Regions from separate parts of the Stenotrophomonas maltophilia genome, predicted to be linked through region 1. Evidence: riboswitches for the same ligand, from Rfam matches in the RefSeq annotation. Region 1 holds a riboswitch; the other holds the start of a gene.

Region 1 (7,576 bases):
GCCGATCCTGCATGCCTCTGTCGCCGACGATGCCGCCAAGGCCCGCATGTTCGTCGCATTGCGCGATCTGGGCGTGGCCTTCTCGGCGGGGCGCGAGTGGTGCCCGGGCGAGGTGTTTGCCTGGCTGCGCGAGCGCGGCCTGCTGGAAGGCACGTACCTGCGCATCGCCTGGACGGGCACGCAGCAGTTCCAGTTGACCCGGGCGTAGTGCGGCGCTGCTGGCAGCGGAACGAGAACCGCTCCGGCCGCGCGCGGGTGGTTCGGCTATGATCGCCCGCACATCGCCACGCGATGCGTCCGCCTCAAGCCAGCAGGAACCGCCGTGAACTCCCAGCCCGCACCGATCACCGCCGTCAACCACACGCTCGACAACGAGCCGCAGCAGATCACTGCGCCGCTCACCCATTCGGCGGCGTTCCTGGTGCTGAAGGTGAAGGATGACGAGGCGTCGATCGCCAAGGCACGCGAGGTACTGGCCAGCACCGACGACCTGATCAAGAACACCGCCATCCGCGAGATCGAGCGCACCTTTACCTGCAACGTGGCCATCGGCCACCGCGTGTGGCAGCCGCTGGTCGGCACCACGCCGCCGCGCGAGCTGAAGCCGTTCCGCGAGATCAAGGGTGCGACCCACACGGCCGTGTCCACACCCGGTGACCTGCTGTACCACGTCCGTGCACGCACGATGGACCTGATCGTGGCGTTCGAGCGCAACCTGCTGATGGCCTTTGGCGATGCGGTGGAAACGGTCGATGACGTGGCCGGCTTCCGCTACTTCGATGGCCGCGACCTGCTCGATTTCGTTGACGGCACCGCCAACCCGGAAGGGCTGTCGCTCCCGGAAGCCACCATCGTGGGCGATGAAGACCCGGAGCATGCCGGTGGCAGCTACGTGGTGGTGCAGAAGTACCTGCACAATCTTGATGCGTGGCGCGCACAGAAGACCGAAGCGCAGGAAGCGATCATCGGCCGCACCAAGCACGACAACATCGAGCTGGACGATGCGCCGGCCGATGCGCAGAAGTCGCACAAGACCCTGTGCACCATTGAAGACGCCGACGGCGAGCACGAGATCCTGCGCGACAACATGCCGTTCGCCAACCCGGGCCGTGGCGAGTACGGCACCTACTTCATTGGTTACACCCGCCGCCTGTGGGTGATCGAGAAGATGCTCGAGCGCATGTTCATCGGCAATCCCGCGCCGCTGCACGACCGCATCCTGGACTTCTCCACCGCCACCACCGGCGTGACCTTCTTCGCACCCTCGCGCAAGGCGCTGGCCGACCTGGGCGATTGATCGCGCCGGGCCATCACGGCCCGCCATCTGCCTGTCATCTATGGCGCCGACCATGGCGCGCTGGATGGGAGTGCAGGAGGCAGGCGATGGCCAAGACTGGGAACGGGACCGGCGTGCGGCGCTGGTGGCGGCCACTGGCCGCGTTGTTCGGCGCGTTGGCACTGGGGAGTGCCAGCGTTTCCGCGCAGGATGCCCCTGCGCACTGGATGGCCTACGCCGCCGCCGTGGGTGGCCAGCTGCAGCAGCGCCTGCAGCAGGAACAGGATCCTCAGGCGCAGCGCGTGCTGGAATGGCTGCAGGCACATCCGGATGCGCCGACGCCGTTGCCGGTGAGCGTGTGGATCGCGGCAGATGGTCGCATATCGAAGCTGGAGTTCGACAGCCTGGGTGATGCCCAGGTCGACGCCGACCTGCGCGCGACGCTGCAGGCCGCGCCGTTGCAGGCGGCCCCACCGGCCGACATGCGGCAGCCGCTGCGGCTGGGCCTGCTGCTTACCCAGTAGATCCACGCCATGCGTGGATGTGCATGGTAACCGACCGTGGTCGGTAGGCGCGCGCCAACCACGGTTGGCGACTACCGGTGTTCCTCAGCCACGCATGGCGTGGCTCTACTGCGTTGCCACCTGCGGCTCGCGCGCGGCGGCGCTCCATGCGCGCAGGCCGAACACGGCCAGGCCGAGGAAGAACACGTACAGCGCGGCGGTCACGTGCAGCGACTTGAACAGGTAGGCGCCGACGTAGACCACGTCCACCGCGATCCACACCCACCAGCAGGCCACGTGGCGGCGTGCCTGCCACCACTGGCCAACCAGGCTCAGTGCGGTCAGCATCGCGTCCAGCCACGGCAGCGCAGCGTCGGTGAAGGTGTGCATGCCGGCTCCCAACGCCACGCCACCGCACAGGCCGATGGCCAGGTCGCGCAGCAGCTTGCCGCGCGCCAACGGCACGATGCGGATGCTGCCTTCATCGGCAGCATGCTGGCGCCAGTTGAGCCAGCCATAGACCAGGAAGCCACCGAAGGCGACCTGCAGCAGGGTGTCCGAGTACAGCTTGGCCTCGGCGAACACCAGCCCGTACAGCGTCACCGACAGCAGGCCGACCGGCCACGCCACCAGCCGGCGCTTGGCCATCAGCCAAACGCCGAGGATGCTGCACAGCGCGGCGGTCCACTCCAGCATCACGCCGCTCACAGCGCGAACGTCACCGACAGGCGGGCCTGTCGCGGTGCGCCGGGGAGCAGGTAGTAGTCACCGCCGCTGCTGCCGGTATCGCGCCAGTAGAAGCGGTTGAACACGTTGTCCACCGACAGGTTCCAGGTCACCGCGCGCTCGTGCAGGCGATGCTGGAAACGCAGGCCCGCGTCGAACACCGAGTAGTCGGGCGCGCGCACGCCACCGTCGGCGCGGGCCACGTTGGCACCGGCATAGCGCCAGCCACCGGTCACATCCAGGCCCTGCACGAACGGCAGCGCATAGGCCACGTGCACGCTGGCGCGCACCTTCGGCACGTTCACCAGTTGATGGCCTTCATAGGCCGGTGTGCCGGTGTCGCGCGCGCGCGCCTGCAGCACGCTGGCGCTGGCCACGATCTGCAGCGCATCGGTCAGCTGGCCGTTGGCGGTCAGCTCCAGGCCGGTGTGGGTCTGCGTGCCTTCCTCAACGAAGGTGTAGCCGACGTCGCTGTTGTCGGGCTTGGCGTACTGGTACGGCTGCGAAATGCGGAACACCGCCGCGCCCAGCGTCAGTGCTTCGACCGGCACGTACTTCACGCCCACTTCCAGCTGCCGGGACTGCACCGATGGCAGGAAGGTATCGGCGTTGCTGGTCCAGAACGGCGCTTCCTGGCCCAGCGAAATGCCGCGCACGTAGCTGGCATAGGCGTTGAGCTGGTCGGTGGCCTTCCACACCACGGCGGTCTGCGGCAGGAAGCGCGACAGACGGCTGTGGCGCTGCGGGGTGCCGCGCTTGTCGTAGGCGCGCTCGTCCAGGCGCACGAAGCGGCCGCCGGCCAGCCACTGCCAGTCGTCACCGAAGCTCATCCGGTCCAGCGCGAAGAACGCGGTCTGGCGGCTGTCCAGGCGCCGTGCGGACGGCCCCGGCATCTTCGGCGACGGCACGAACACCTGCACCGGTGCGTCGTGGATGTTGCTGGTGCCGACGTACTCGTTGACGCTCGGGCGCTTGTCCACGGTGCGGCGGAAGTAGTCGGCACCGAGGGTCAGCTCATGGCCGACGTTGCCGGTCTCGAAGCGGCCACGCAGTTCGGCACGCGCCTGCTGGTTGCGGCGGGTGTCGTCCGGGCTGCGGTAGTCGTAGACGTCGTAGTCGCCATTGGGCGCGAAGTAGTTGCCCGGCACGCTGCCATCGGCGCACTGCGTGGCGTAGTAGCAGCCATAGGCGAAGGCGACGTTGTCATCGATCACCGACCGGCTGTGGCCCACCGACACGCGCGACTGCCAGGCGTCGTTGAAATCATAGGTGTGCAGGGCGGTGATGTTGGTGCTGGCGATATCCACCGGGCGCTGCCACGGCTGGTAGCCGAGCAGGTGCTCGCGGTCGACGCCGCGCGGCAGGTCGCGCGCGCCCAGCAGCTGGTAACCCGACACCGAACGCTGCGAGCTGGTCTGGTAGTTGGCATCCACTTCCAGCTTGCCGCGCTCGCCGATCAGCCAGTCGGCGGCCAACGAGTAGAAATTGCGGCGGCCATCGGCGTGCTCGACATAGGAGTTGCTGGAATCCCACGCGGCATTCAGGCGCAGGCCGAAACGCGGGGTGATCCAGTGGCCGACATCGACGGCGACGTAGCGCGAGCCTTCCGAATCGGTGCCGAGCGTGGCAGTGCGTACCTCGGCCGGGCGCTTGCCGATGTAGTTGATGATGCCGCCCGGTGCCATCACGCCTGCGGCCAGGCCGGCTTCGCCCTTGAGGATTTCCACCGACTGCACATTCTCCAGCGCCAGGCGCTGTTCGCCGGCGATGGACAGGCCGTTGAAGCGGTAGCCGGTGGCGGCGTCCAGGGCGAAGCCACGGATGGCGATGTTCTGGTAGTAGCCCACCGGCGCGTAGGCATCGCCCAGTGAGGCATCGTTGCTGGCCAGCTCGGACAGCGAACGCACCTGGCGGCGGTCGAGGTAGTCACGCTCGAGCACGTTCACCGAGGCCGGCATGTCCTTCCAGGAACCACCACCGAAGGCATTCACGCGCGAGGTATCGGCCTTCGGTTTGCCGGCCTGCACGCGCACTGCTGCCAGTTCGGTCGGCGAGCGTTCGGCGCTGGTGGCAGCCGCATCGGGGGACGCTTCGGCGTCGCTGGCGTGCAGCGGCAGCGCGGCGCAGAGGGCGAGGGAGAGCAGGGTGGGGCGCAGGCAGCGGTTCATTCGGTTCGTCTTCGGACAACAAGGGAGACGAAGCGACGGCGCGCAGGTGCACCGGCCCATGATGGGGGTGTGGCTGCGGCTCAAAGCTCCCTACGCCGGTGCAAACCGGATCAGGTTCCAAGGGACTCTCTCAGCCTGGCAGATCCAGGCACCCCCGCTTCAGGTGACCATTTCACTACAAATGGTACGGATTTGCGAGCCGGTGCCCTTCAGGCTGCCGCGTGCAGCGCCTGCAGCAGTGCCTGTCCCGGCGCGCTGTGGAACCATGCCGGATGCCCCAGCATGAAGGGCTGCCACGCTACGTCGGCATTGGCGGTCGAGCCGGTGACGCCCTCGAAGTACTCCACTTCGGACAGTGCGAAGTCGAAATGGACCATCGGCAGCAGGTCGGCCAGCAGGCGCACGCGTGCCGCCGACAGCGGCAGCACCTGGCGATAGCCGTCGAGCAGGGCCAGCGCGATATCGATGCGCACCGCTTCCATGCCGTGCTCCAGTTCCAGCCACGCCACCGCGTTGCGCTCGATCGCCGTGGCGAGGTCGAACAGCGCGCTGGTGGGTGAGGCCAGGCCGAAATCCAGCACGGTACTGATCTGCCCATCGCGCCACAGCAGGTTGGAGACATGCCAGTCGTTGTGCGCCCACAACCGTGGCTCGTCGCGCAGGCGCTGGGCCAGGCCGGCATGCCACGGCAGCACGTCGCGCCGCAGCTGCGCTTCCCATGGAATGCGCGCGAGATAGCGGGCCAGCCCGGGGCGCTCGTGCAGCCCTGCCTTGATGGCCGCGATCGGATCGTCGGCACGGATCAGATCGTCGCGCGCGACCAGCACATGGGTGCTGCGCTGGGGCGCGTGGTGGCTGGCCGCAGCACAGTGCAGCTGCGCGAGTGCACGCCCGGCCTCGCGGGCCTGCGCGACGTCGGTCAGCAGCGACCACGACACGGCATCGCGGTACAGGTCCTCGCCGACGCCGATCGCATGCAGCTCGAGGGTCCATTCGCCGTGTTCGACCGCAGTGCGGCCATCGGTCGCCGGCAGCACCTGCACCACCGGTACGCCCGCTGCGGCGAGATGGGCGATGAAGCGGTGCTCTTCTTCCAGGCAGGCCGCGCTGCGCACGCTGTGGTGATGGCGCTTGACGAACACCGCGCCGTCCACGCCGTCGACGATGGCGGCGGCCGACAGCGGTCGCGGGCTGTGCCAGCGGGGATGGCTGTGCTCGTCCAGCTGCGGGTAACGCGCACTCAGCCACGCAATGTCCGCCGCGCTGATCGGCGGCCAGTCGGCAGCGACCTCGTCGTTGTTGAGGCCCTGCACGCGGTGGGAGGAAGAAGTCATGCCGCAGCCCCAGTGGGGAAAGTCACATCCAAGGCTGCGCATTCAACGCCATGCGCGCGGCCAACGCAAACGGGCGGGTCATCGACCCGCCCGTGCCTGCATCAGCTGCGATGATGCCGTCGCGCCGCTTACCAGCCGCGATGGCGGCCGCGGTCGTTGTAGTAGCGGTTGTCGTAGTAGCGCTGGCGCTGCCAGCGACGGTCGTCGCCACGGTCGTAGTAGCCGCTGCGGTAATAGCCACGATCGTAGCGGCGGTCGTAGCGGTTGTCGTAGTAACGGTTGTCGTAATAGCGACGGTCGCGGCGGTCGGACGTGGTCAGGTTGCCGATCGCGCCGCCGGCCACGGCACCGCCGACAGTGGCAGCGGGATCACCGTTGGAGAGCAGGTTGCCGGCCACGCCACCGACCACGGCGCCGACCAGGGTGCGCTTGTCCTTCCTCGACATCGCGCTGGCATCGCTGACCACGGCAACACCGGCCACCAGTGCCAGGGCCATCGCCAGACCACGGAAGCTGAGTGTGGAAGTACTGAGCATGTTCGTTCTCCTGTGAGGTGCATGCCACGCTGGGCAGGGAGGGCGCGGGCGCCCCGGCTGCCGTGGAGACCACGCTGACGTTCCAACATTGCCGGAACATTGCCTGGCCCACCGTGCGGCTTGCGCATTCATCTAGCGGCAGGCGGCATGAAGCAAGGCTGAAAGCGGCCGCTGCCGCTCAGCTGGCAGAAAGGGAAAGGGCCGCGCATGGCGCGGCCCTTCCCTGGTCTGCAAGGCGCCGCGGGCTCAGACGCCCATGGCCTTCTGTGCCTGCCGGGCCTGCTCCTGCTGGGCGTCCTGCTGCTGATGCAGCACGTTCGGCGCGCCCTGCACGGCACCGCTGCTGAGCGCCAGGCTCTGCTCGCTGGCTGCACGGGTCTCCACCGCCACGCGGCTGGCGGCGGGGTCGCCGATCGTGCCCTGCACGGCAAACAGGCGCTCACCGTTCGGGCTCGGCACCACCGTGTCGATGCGCTGCAGGCCGGCGGCATGCGCCTCCTTGGTCAGGGCCGCGGCGGCGCTTTCCAGCGCGTGGCGATCCTTGAAGGTGCCTGCCGGCATCAGTTCCAGCCCCTTGCTTGCCTGGATGAAGAGCGGATTGCGCGGGTGCCGTTCGTCGTTCAGCAGCGGGCGCTCGCGGGCTTCCCTGATTGCCTCCAGCGTCTTGGCCCCGACAATGCCGTCGGCCACCAGGCCGTTGTCCTTCTGCAGCTGGCGCACCGCCGCGTCGGTGTTGCGGCCGAAGCGGCCATCCTCGATCAGCGGCTTGCCGTCGGCACCGACGTAGCCGAGGTGGCCCAGTTGCTCCTGCACTGTGCGCACGCCCTCGCTGTGCGCGCCCTGCTTGTACAGTTCGGCGTGCGGGGTGGCAGCGGCCTTGTGCTCGGCGGCCGGCTTGCCCTGGGTCTGCTCATGCGACTGGGTGCGGTTTTCCAGCAGGTCGCGCGCCTTGGACAGCGGGTCGGAGGCGTACAGCTTCCAGTTCGGGTGGTCCTTCACCTGCTTGAGGTAATCCTCGATGGGCATGGTGTGC
Region 2 (7,576 bases), 1.9 Mb from region 1:
GCGCTGAGCCGCTGCCGATCCAGGCAGCGCTCGGGGGCTTCGGTCCCGGCCTGGATATGGATCAAGGTCGTACCGCACGCGGTCGAATTGCCGAGATACCCGATGCCACCGGTGCCTGCCACCGTCCAGGTGCGATAGCGCCATCGGCTGGGCCGGTCTTCACTGACCTGCTGCACGCTGGCCGGGGACAGTGCCGCATCCACCGACCACAAACCGCCGGACGCCAGGCGTGTGAACAGCACGCGGCCATCACCCCGATCGAAACGTGCCTGGGAGACGCCATCGATGCTGGCCAGGCGGCGCCAGGGGGTTACGCTGCGATCGAACAGGCTCAATCGGGTGCGCTGCTCTGCATCGCGCTCGACCACCAGCAACTGTTCCGGGGTTGCCCCGTACAGGGCCTGCAGGGGCTGATCGACCGGAACCGGCAACGGTTGCAGGTGCTCGTCGCGCGGCGCGATCTCGTAGACCACGGTGCGCCCATGCTCATCACGCCCGACCACCAGCAACTGGCGGCTGTCGGCCGACCAGTCCGGCGCCTGCCGCCCCTCCGGACGCAGGCCCTCGATCGGCCGCAGTGAATCGGGCCGCTGCATGTCCGCCCACCACAGCGCGAAACTGCCGGAACGATCGGATGTGAAGACCAGCTGGCGACCGTCGGGCGCCGCCATCGGCTGCCCGTCACGCCCGCTGGACGCGAACAGCCGCTCGGCGCTGCCGCCGGCCATCGGCACCTTGAACACGCCGAACTGGGCACGGCGGTGAACGAAGGCCAGCACGTCGCCGTGGCGTGACACCGCAGGCCATTGTGCGTCGTCGAGGCCGGCATCACGCAGGGTGCGGCGCTCGACGTCCAGGTAGTACAGCCGCACCTCGCTGTCCACGCGCCGGCCGAACACGATGCTGCGACCATCGCCCAGCCAGGCCCAGCCACGCTGTTCGGCCGATTCGTTGGTCAACTGCTCCAGCTCGCCGCCCCCGGCCGGCATCCGCCACAGGTCGCCCATCTGCGGATTGCGCACGAACACCAGCCACTTGCCGTCGGGCGAGTAGCGTGGCGCGTAGTCAAAATCATCCTGGTCGACCGCATAGTCCAACGCCCGCCACTGGCCGCTGGCCAGGTCGAGCACACGGATGCCGCGATGGGCATAGCGGCCCACCATGCTGCCAAAGACCAGGCCGCGGCCATCCGGAGTCCAGTCGAAGCTGAGCAGTTCGGTTCCGTCGCAGCGGGTCGCCTGGCGCACACCGCCGCCGGTCGCGCTGGCGATCAGCACCTGGCAACCGCCGTCGGCTCCAAAGCGGGCAAAAGCGATCTCGCGCCCGTCCGGTGACCAGCTCGGGAAGCGGTCACTGGCTCCCTTCGGCGGCAGCGCCAGCTGCCGGGCCGGCGCATTGCCCGAGGTCTGCACCTTGATCGCGCCACCACCGGCGCCGTCCTCGTTGGCGCCTTCGTAGGCAACCTGGGAGCCATCCGGCGAAAGCGTGGGATAGGTTTCAAAACCACTGGTGGCGGTGATCAGGCGGTAGGGACGCTGCGGGCTGCCGATCACCCGCACGCCGTTCTCGACGGCGGCATCCACCGGTGAGCTCGGCTCCGGCCCACGCCGGAGCAGCAATGTGGCCATGACCAGCAGCGCGGCCAGCATCATCACACCCAGCACCCACAACAGCTGGCGGCGCAGCTGGCGCCAGCCGCGCCGGCGTGAAGGCGCTGCCGGCACGGCCATCGCCGGAATCGTGCCGGTACCGTCCGGCGACGGCATCGCGTCCGCAACGGCTACCGCTTCCACTTCCGCCACCGGCTCGAAGTCGTCCAGCGCCTGCACCGGCACCAGCAGCCGATAACCGCTCTTGGCGATGGTTTCGATGTAGGCCTGGCTGTTGTCGTCGTCGTTGGCGAACGCCTTGCGCAGCTGGGTGACGGCCTGGGTCAGCACGTCATTGGTCGGCAACGTATCGGGCCAGACCTCGGCAAACAGCTCTTCACGGGTAACCACGCGCCCCGGCTGCCGCATCAACACGCGCAGCACGCCCAGCGCTTTCGGCGTCAGCCTCCGCGGACGGCGCGCGCCTTCGACCTCGACCTCACGCGAGGACAAGGTAATGACGCAGTCGCCGACCTGCACGCGGTCGGCCTCGATGGGCGTGAGTTCGCTGCTGTTCATTTTCCGCTATACAGTAGGGACGGGACCTGGGCAGGGCTCACCAGCAATACCGTCCCCACCGTCCCTGGACAGGGTCATCGAAAAGCCAGATTCCGCACAAAGCATCGGCGCATACCGCAAAAACAATAACGCCCCCGGATATTAGCCTAAGCCGGTTACCCCGCCTATGACGGGGTCGACACTCAGGCTCTCTCTCGCCGACGCATTCACATAATCTGCATCACTATTCGCGCCCTTTTGGGCGCGAAATTTTTATCTGGCGTTCATTTTCACATGCGCCGAAGCATGGTCAATCCGACCAGACGCGACACCACCAGGCCGATATACATGACGCCTGCGAACTGTTCGAGCATCACCAGGGCCCGTGCCTGCGGGTGCAGCGGCACGACGTCGCTCAATCCAACACCGGACAACAAGCTGAAGCTCAGATAAAGCAGCTCCATCCAACTGCGCTCGGGGCCCGCGGTCGTACCCTGGAAACTGCCTGGATACCACTGCTGGCACACCGCGAACGCAAAGGCGAACGCCCAGGCCAGCAGGGTGAAGGTTGCCCCGGCCGCGAACAGCTCGTCGCGGGTCACTCGATGGTCCTGCAGCATGTAGGCGATCAATGCCCCCGCCGTATAGAAGTACAGCAGGCTTTCCAGCAGCTGTGCCGTGGTCAGCAGCGCGCTGCGGTCCAGAAGCGCCCCAGCCAGCGAGAACACCACCGAGGGAATGGCCAGCAGCAATGCCAGCCAGGTTCCCAACGGGCTGCGCTGGACCACCCACAGCGCCAGGCCGAGCACCGCCATGCCGAACATGCCCAGCGCCGCCCGGCCAGCGGCGGTGTCATCCAGCGCGGGATACAGCAGGACCGCCAGCAGCTGGGCCCCCAGCAGCCATGCCGAGGGGTGGCGGCGGGCGATTGCCAGCCAGCGGGTGGTCAAGGCAACAGGCATGGCGTCCTTTCCGCTGGGCAGTGGCCGGAGCATAACGGGTCGCGCCGGGCCACGCCCGGCGGTTCTCCTGGACCGCGGCGCCGTCCAGGAGAACCGCCGGGCGCTACCGGTGCAGCATCATCCCTGGCGGTAGACCTCGGCACCGGCAGCACGGAACTCCTGCGACTTCTCCTTCATGCCGGCCTCTGCGTAGTCACGTACGTCCTGGGTGATCTTCATCGAACAGAAGTGCGGGCCGCACATCGAGCAGAAATGGGCCAGCTTGTGCGCGTCCTTCGGCAGCGTCTCGTCGTGGAATTCCTTGGCCTTCTCCGGATCCAGCCCGAGATGGAACTGGTCCTCCCAGCGGAACTCGAAGCGCGCCTTGCTCAGCGCGTTGTCGCGCACCTGCGCGCCCGGGTGCCCCTTGGCCAGGTCGGCCGCGTGCGCGGCAATGCGGTAAGCCATGATGCCGTCGCGCACGTCCTGGCGGTTGGGCAGTCCAAGGTGCTCCTTCGGCGTCACGTAGCAGAGCATGGCGGTACCGAACCAGCCGATCATCGCCGCACCGATCGCGCTGGTGATGTGGTCGTAGCCCGGCGCGATGTCGGTCGTCAGCGGACCCAGCGTGTAGAACGGCGCTTCGCCGCACTCGCGCAGCTGCTTGTCCATGTTCTCCTTGATCAGCTGCATCGGCACGTGGCCGGGGCCTTCGATCATGGTCTGCACGTCGTGCTTCCAGGCGATCTTCGTCAGTTCGCCCAGCGTCTCCAGCTCGCCGAACTGTGCCGCGTCGTTGGCATCGGCAATGCAGCCCGGGCGCAGGCCGTCGCCCAGCGAGAAGGTCACGTCATAGGCCTTCATGATTTCGCAGATCTCTTCGAAATGCGTGTAGAGGAAGTTCTCCTTGTGGTGCGCCAGGCACCACTTGGCCATGATCGAGCCACCGCGGCTGACGATGCCGGTAACGCGCCTGGCGGTGAGCGGCACGTAACGCAGCAGCACGCCGGCATGGATGGTGAAGTAGTCCACGCCCTGCTCGGCCTGCTCGATCAGCGTGTCGCGGAAGATTTCCCAGGTCAGTGCCTCGGCACGGCCATCGACCTTTTCCAGCGCCTGATAGATCGGCACGGTACCGATCGCCACCGGCGAGTTGCGGATGATCCATTCACGGGTTTCGTGGATGTGCTTGCCAGTGGACAGATCCATCACCGTGTCGCCGCCCCAGCGGATCGCCCACACCAGCTTCTCCACTTCCTCGGCGATGCCGGAAGACACGGCGCTGTTGCCGATGTTGGCGTTGATCTTGGTGAGGAAGTTACGGCCGATGATCATCGGCTCGCTTTCCGGATGGTTGATGTTGTTGGGCAGCACCGCACGACCACGGGCAATCTCGTCGCGCACGAACTCGGGGGTGATGATCTTCTGGATCGAAGCACCGAACGCTTCGCCCGGGTGCTGCTGCAGCAGTCCGGCATCGCGGATCGCGTCCAGGCGCTGATTCTCGCGGATGGCGACGAATTCCATTTCCGGCGTGATGATGCCGCGCCGCGCGTAGTGCATCTGGGTGACATTTGCACCAGTACGTGCGCGGCGTGGCAGGCTGCGTGCGGGGAAACGCACCGCATCGAGCTTCGGGTCATGTTCGCGGTCGCGGCCGAACGAAGAGCTGAGGCCGTCGAGCTGTTCGGTATCCCCCCGTTCTTCCACCCAGCCACGGCGCAGCGCCGGCAGGCCTGCGGAAAGATCGATATGCACGTCAGGATCGGTGTAGGGGCCGGACGTGTCATAGACCGTTACCGGCGCATTCTCCTCGCCGCCGAACAGCGTCGGCGTGCGGGTCAGCGCGATCTCGCGCATCGGTACCAGGAGATCCGGGCGCGAACCAGGCACATGGATCTTGCGCGAACCGGGAATCGGCCGGGTCACGGATTCAGAGAGTTGCTGGGCCTGTTGCTGCAGGGCGGAGAGCTGTGCGTTCATCGGGCATCGTCCAGGAAGGTCAGGGACGAAGCGGCGGCGCACTGCGCCCGCGCACGGACGGTCCTTGGGCGGAGTCCGGGCACGGCTGCACTGCAAAGCTTCCCTACGCCGGTATGAGCCGGATCAGGTTCCAAGGGACTGTCTCAACCGTGGCCACATGGCCCGGTACCCCCGCTTCTTGCTGCGCATTAGAGCATAGACCGCCCGCCTCCGGAGTTGCTCCCGGGGTCAGATCCGCTTTCCTGCGGAAAGCGGATCTGACCCCAATCGCTATTCGTTAACAGAACCGTGACATCGCGTTCAGTAACGTGCACGCGCATCGTGTCGTCGCGAACGATGCTTATCTCGCCGCCTTCGCGGCTCCTGCCCGGTCTGTGCTGCATGTCGCCGGCCCCTCGCAGCAAGCTCTGCTCGCTCCCCTCAATCCCTTGATCGGAGAAGCTCCTTCATGGTGTTTCGCGTTTCCATCGCACTGGTTCTGCTTCTGGTGCTGCTTGCCGGTGTTGCACCGGGCCCCTTCAATACGGTGGTGCAGTCGGTACTCGCCGATGTCGTCCGCAGTGTCGGCTGGCTCTATCTTCTGGTCGTGTTCCTGGCGCTGACTTTCCTGATGTACTTGGCATTCGGTCGCTTCGGCAACCTGCGCATCGGTGGTGAAGATGCCGAGCCGGAATTCTCCCGCGCCAGCTGGATGTCGATGCTGTTCGCTGCCGGCATGGGCATCGGCCTGGTGTTCTGGGGTGCGGCCGAACCGATCTCGCATTTCAGCAAGCCGCCCGAGGGCCTGGCGCCGCAAAGCATGGACGCCGCGCGCGCCTCGATGCGCTATGCGTTCTTCCACTGGGGCCTGCATCCGTGGGCGATCTATGCGCTGATCGGCCTGGCGATGGCCTGGTTCCAGTTCAACCGCAACGGGCGCGGCCTGGTCAGCGACATGCTGCAACCGATCATCGGCCGTCACCATCGCGGCTGGATCGGTCGGGTAGTCAACATCGCTGCCGTAGTTGCCACGGCGATTGGTGTCGCCACCACGCTCGGCTTCGGCACCATCCAGATCGCGGCAGGTATCGAACGCGTCTTCAGCGTGCAGGCCACCGTCGCGGTGCAGATGACCATCATTGCCGTCGCCTTCGTGCTGTACATGGCCTCCACCGCCAGTGGCGTGGAACGCGGGGTGAAATGGCTGTCCAACTTCAACCTGGCATTGGCTGCGTTGCTGGCAGCCATCCTGCTGGTGCTTGGGCCGACCGGCTTCATCTTCGATACGTTCACCACCACGCTGGGCTCCTACCTCAACCAGCTGGTGACGATGAGCCTGCGCATGTCGCCTTTTTCCGGTAGCACCTGGGTGGCGGACTGGACGATCTTCTACTGGGCCTGGTGGATCTCGTGGGCACCGTTCGTGGGATCGTTCATCGCGCGCATCTCGCGTGGCCGCAGCGTGCGCGAATTCGTGATCGGCGTAGTGCTCGCGCCGACGCTGCTGGGCTTCTTCTGGTTCGCGGTGTTCGGCGGCACCGCGCTATGGGCACAGATCTTCGGCCACGCCGATCTGGTGCAGGCGCTGGGCAATGGCTACGAGACGGTGCTGTTCACACTGTTCGACAGCATGCCGCTACCGCTGTTGCTGTCGTGCATCGCGCTGGTACTGCTGATGATCTTCTTCGTAACCTCGGCCGATTCGGCGGTACTGGTGCTGGCCAGCATGTCCACCGACGAGGCCGGCGACCCACCGCTGAAGCGCAAGCTGGCCTGGGGCATTGCGGTGGCGTTGATCGCAGCGGCGTTGCTGCTGGCCGGTGGACTGGACGCGCTGCAGGGCATGATCACGATCGCAGCATTGCCGTTCGCGTTGCTGATGGTGCTGGTGATGGTGTCGCTGTACCGGGTTCTGGACCAGGAGTACACGCGTGAGCGACGTCAGGCGCAGCGCCAGCGGCACATGATCGATGCGTGGATCGCGCGCGAGATGGCGGCGCAGGAGGAGACCCAGGCGGAGGCCGCACGCGCGCAGGATCGGGATTGAGGGTTGTTTTGCAGCCTGCGGCTGCACCGCTTTTTTCAAGCAACGGCAACAACAACTTCAAAAGCGGCTCTGGGTTGCTGCTGGTTTGGCGGGGCGGTGTGGGCTGGCAGGACACGCCGTAAACCCATTCCTGGGGGCTCGATGGCGCCATCCATGGCGCCAACGGTCCTGCCAGCCCACGCCGCCCCACCCCCGACAGTTTCCGTGTGACGGTGGGTTTTCCACGCTATGCGTGGATGAGGTGTATCGGAAAACAAGAAGGGGTCGGATCCGCTTTCCTTCGGAAAACGGATCTGACCCCAACCCACAGCGCGCGGCTGTTGCTGTTGCTGTTGTCTTTGCTTTTGATCTTCTTCTTTCTCTTCCTGCGGTGGCGGCCGCAGGAAACTGTCAGGGGCCGGGCGGGTGGGCTGGGGTGTCAGCCGCATGGGCCCGAGGCATGCCTCGGGCGGGTTGGGCGGGACGCCCAACCCCGGTCT

The links. Region 1 has a riboswitch for thiamine pyrophosphate ahead of EZ304_RS19745 (TonB-dependent siderophore receptor). Riboswitches for the same ligand answer to the same signal wherever they lie in the genome.
Region 2: linked by a shared signal. The riboswitch ahead of thiC (phosphomethylpyrimidine synthase ThiC) and the one ahead of EZ304_RS19745 (TonB-dependent siderophore receptor) in region 1 are both predicted to bind thiamine pyrophosphate.

Annotation. Positions count from the first base shown of each region.
Region 1 is NZ_CP037858.1:4,269,358-4,276,933, reverse strand. It holds gene EZ304_RS19765 (hypothetical protein) at 1-208, shown strand, start outside; gene EZ304_RS19760 (Dyp-type peroxidase) at 323-1,297, shown strand; gene EZ304_RS19755 (hypothetical protein) at 1,384-1,800, shown strand; gene pnuC (nicotinamide riboside transporter PnuC) at 1,906-2,475, opposite strand; gene EZ304_RS19745 (TonB-dependent siderophore receptor) at 2,484-4,673, opposite strand; TPP riboswitch at 4,744-4,839, opposite strand; gene EZ304_RS19740 (phosphotransferase enzyme family protein) at 4,883-6,007, opposite strand; gene EZ304_RS19735 (glycine zipper 2TM domain-containing protein) at 6,136-6,543, opposite strand; gene EZ304_RS19730 (peptidoglycan-binding domain-containing protein) at 6,790-7,576, opposite strand, start outside.
Region 2 is NZ_CP037858.1:1,636,612-1,644,187, forward strand. It holds gene EZ304_RS07470 (winged helix-turn-helix domain-containing protein) at 1-2,168, opposite strand, end outside; gene EZ304_RS07475 (ion channel) at 2,438-3,109, opposite strand; gene thiC (phosphomethylpyrimidine synthase ThiC) at 3,227-5,071, opposite strand; TPP riboswitch at 5,154-5,254, opposite strand; gene EZ304_RS07485 (BCCT family transporter) at 5,520-7,097, shown strand.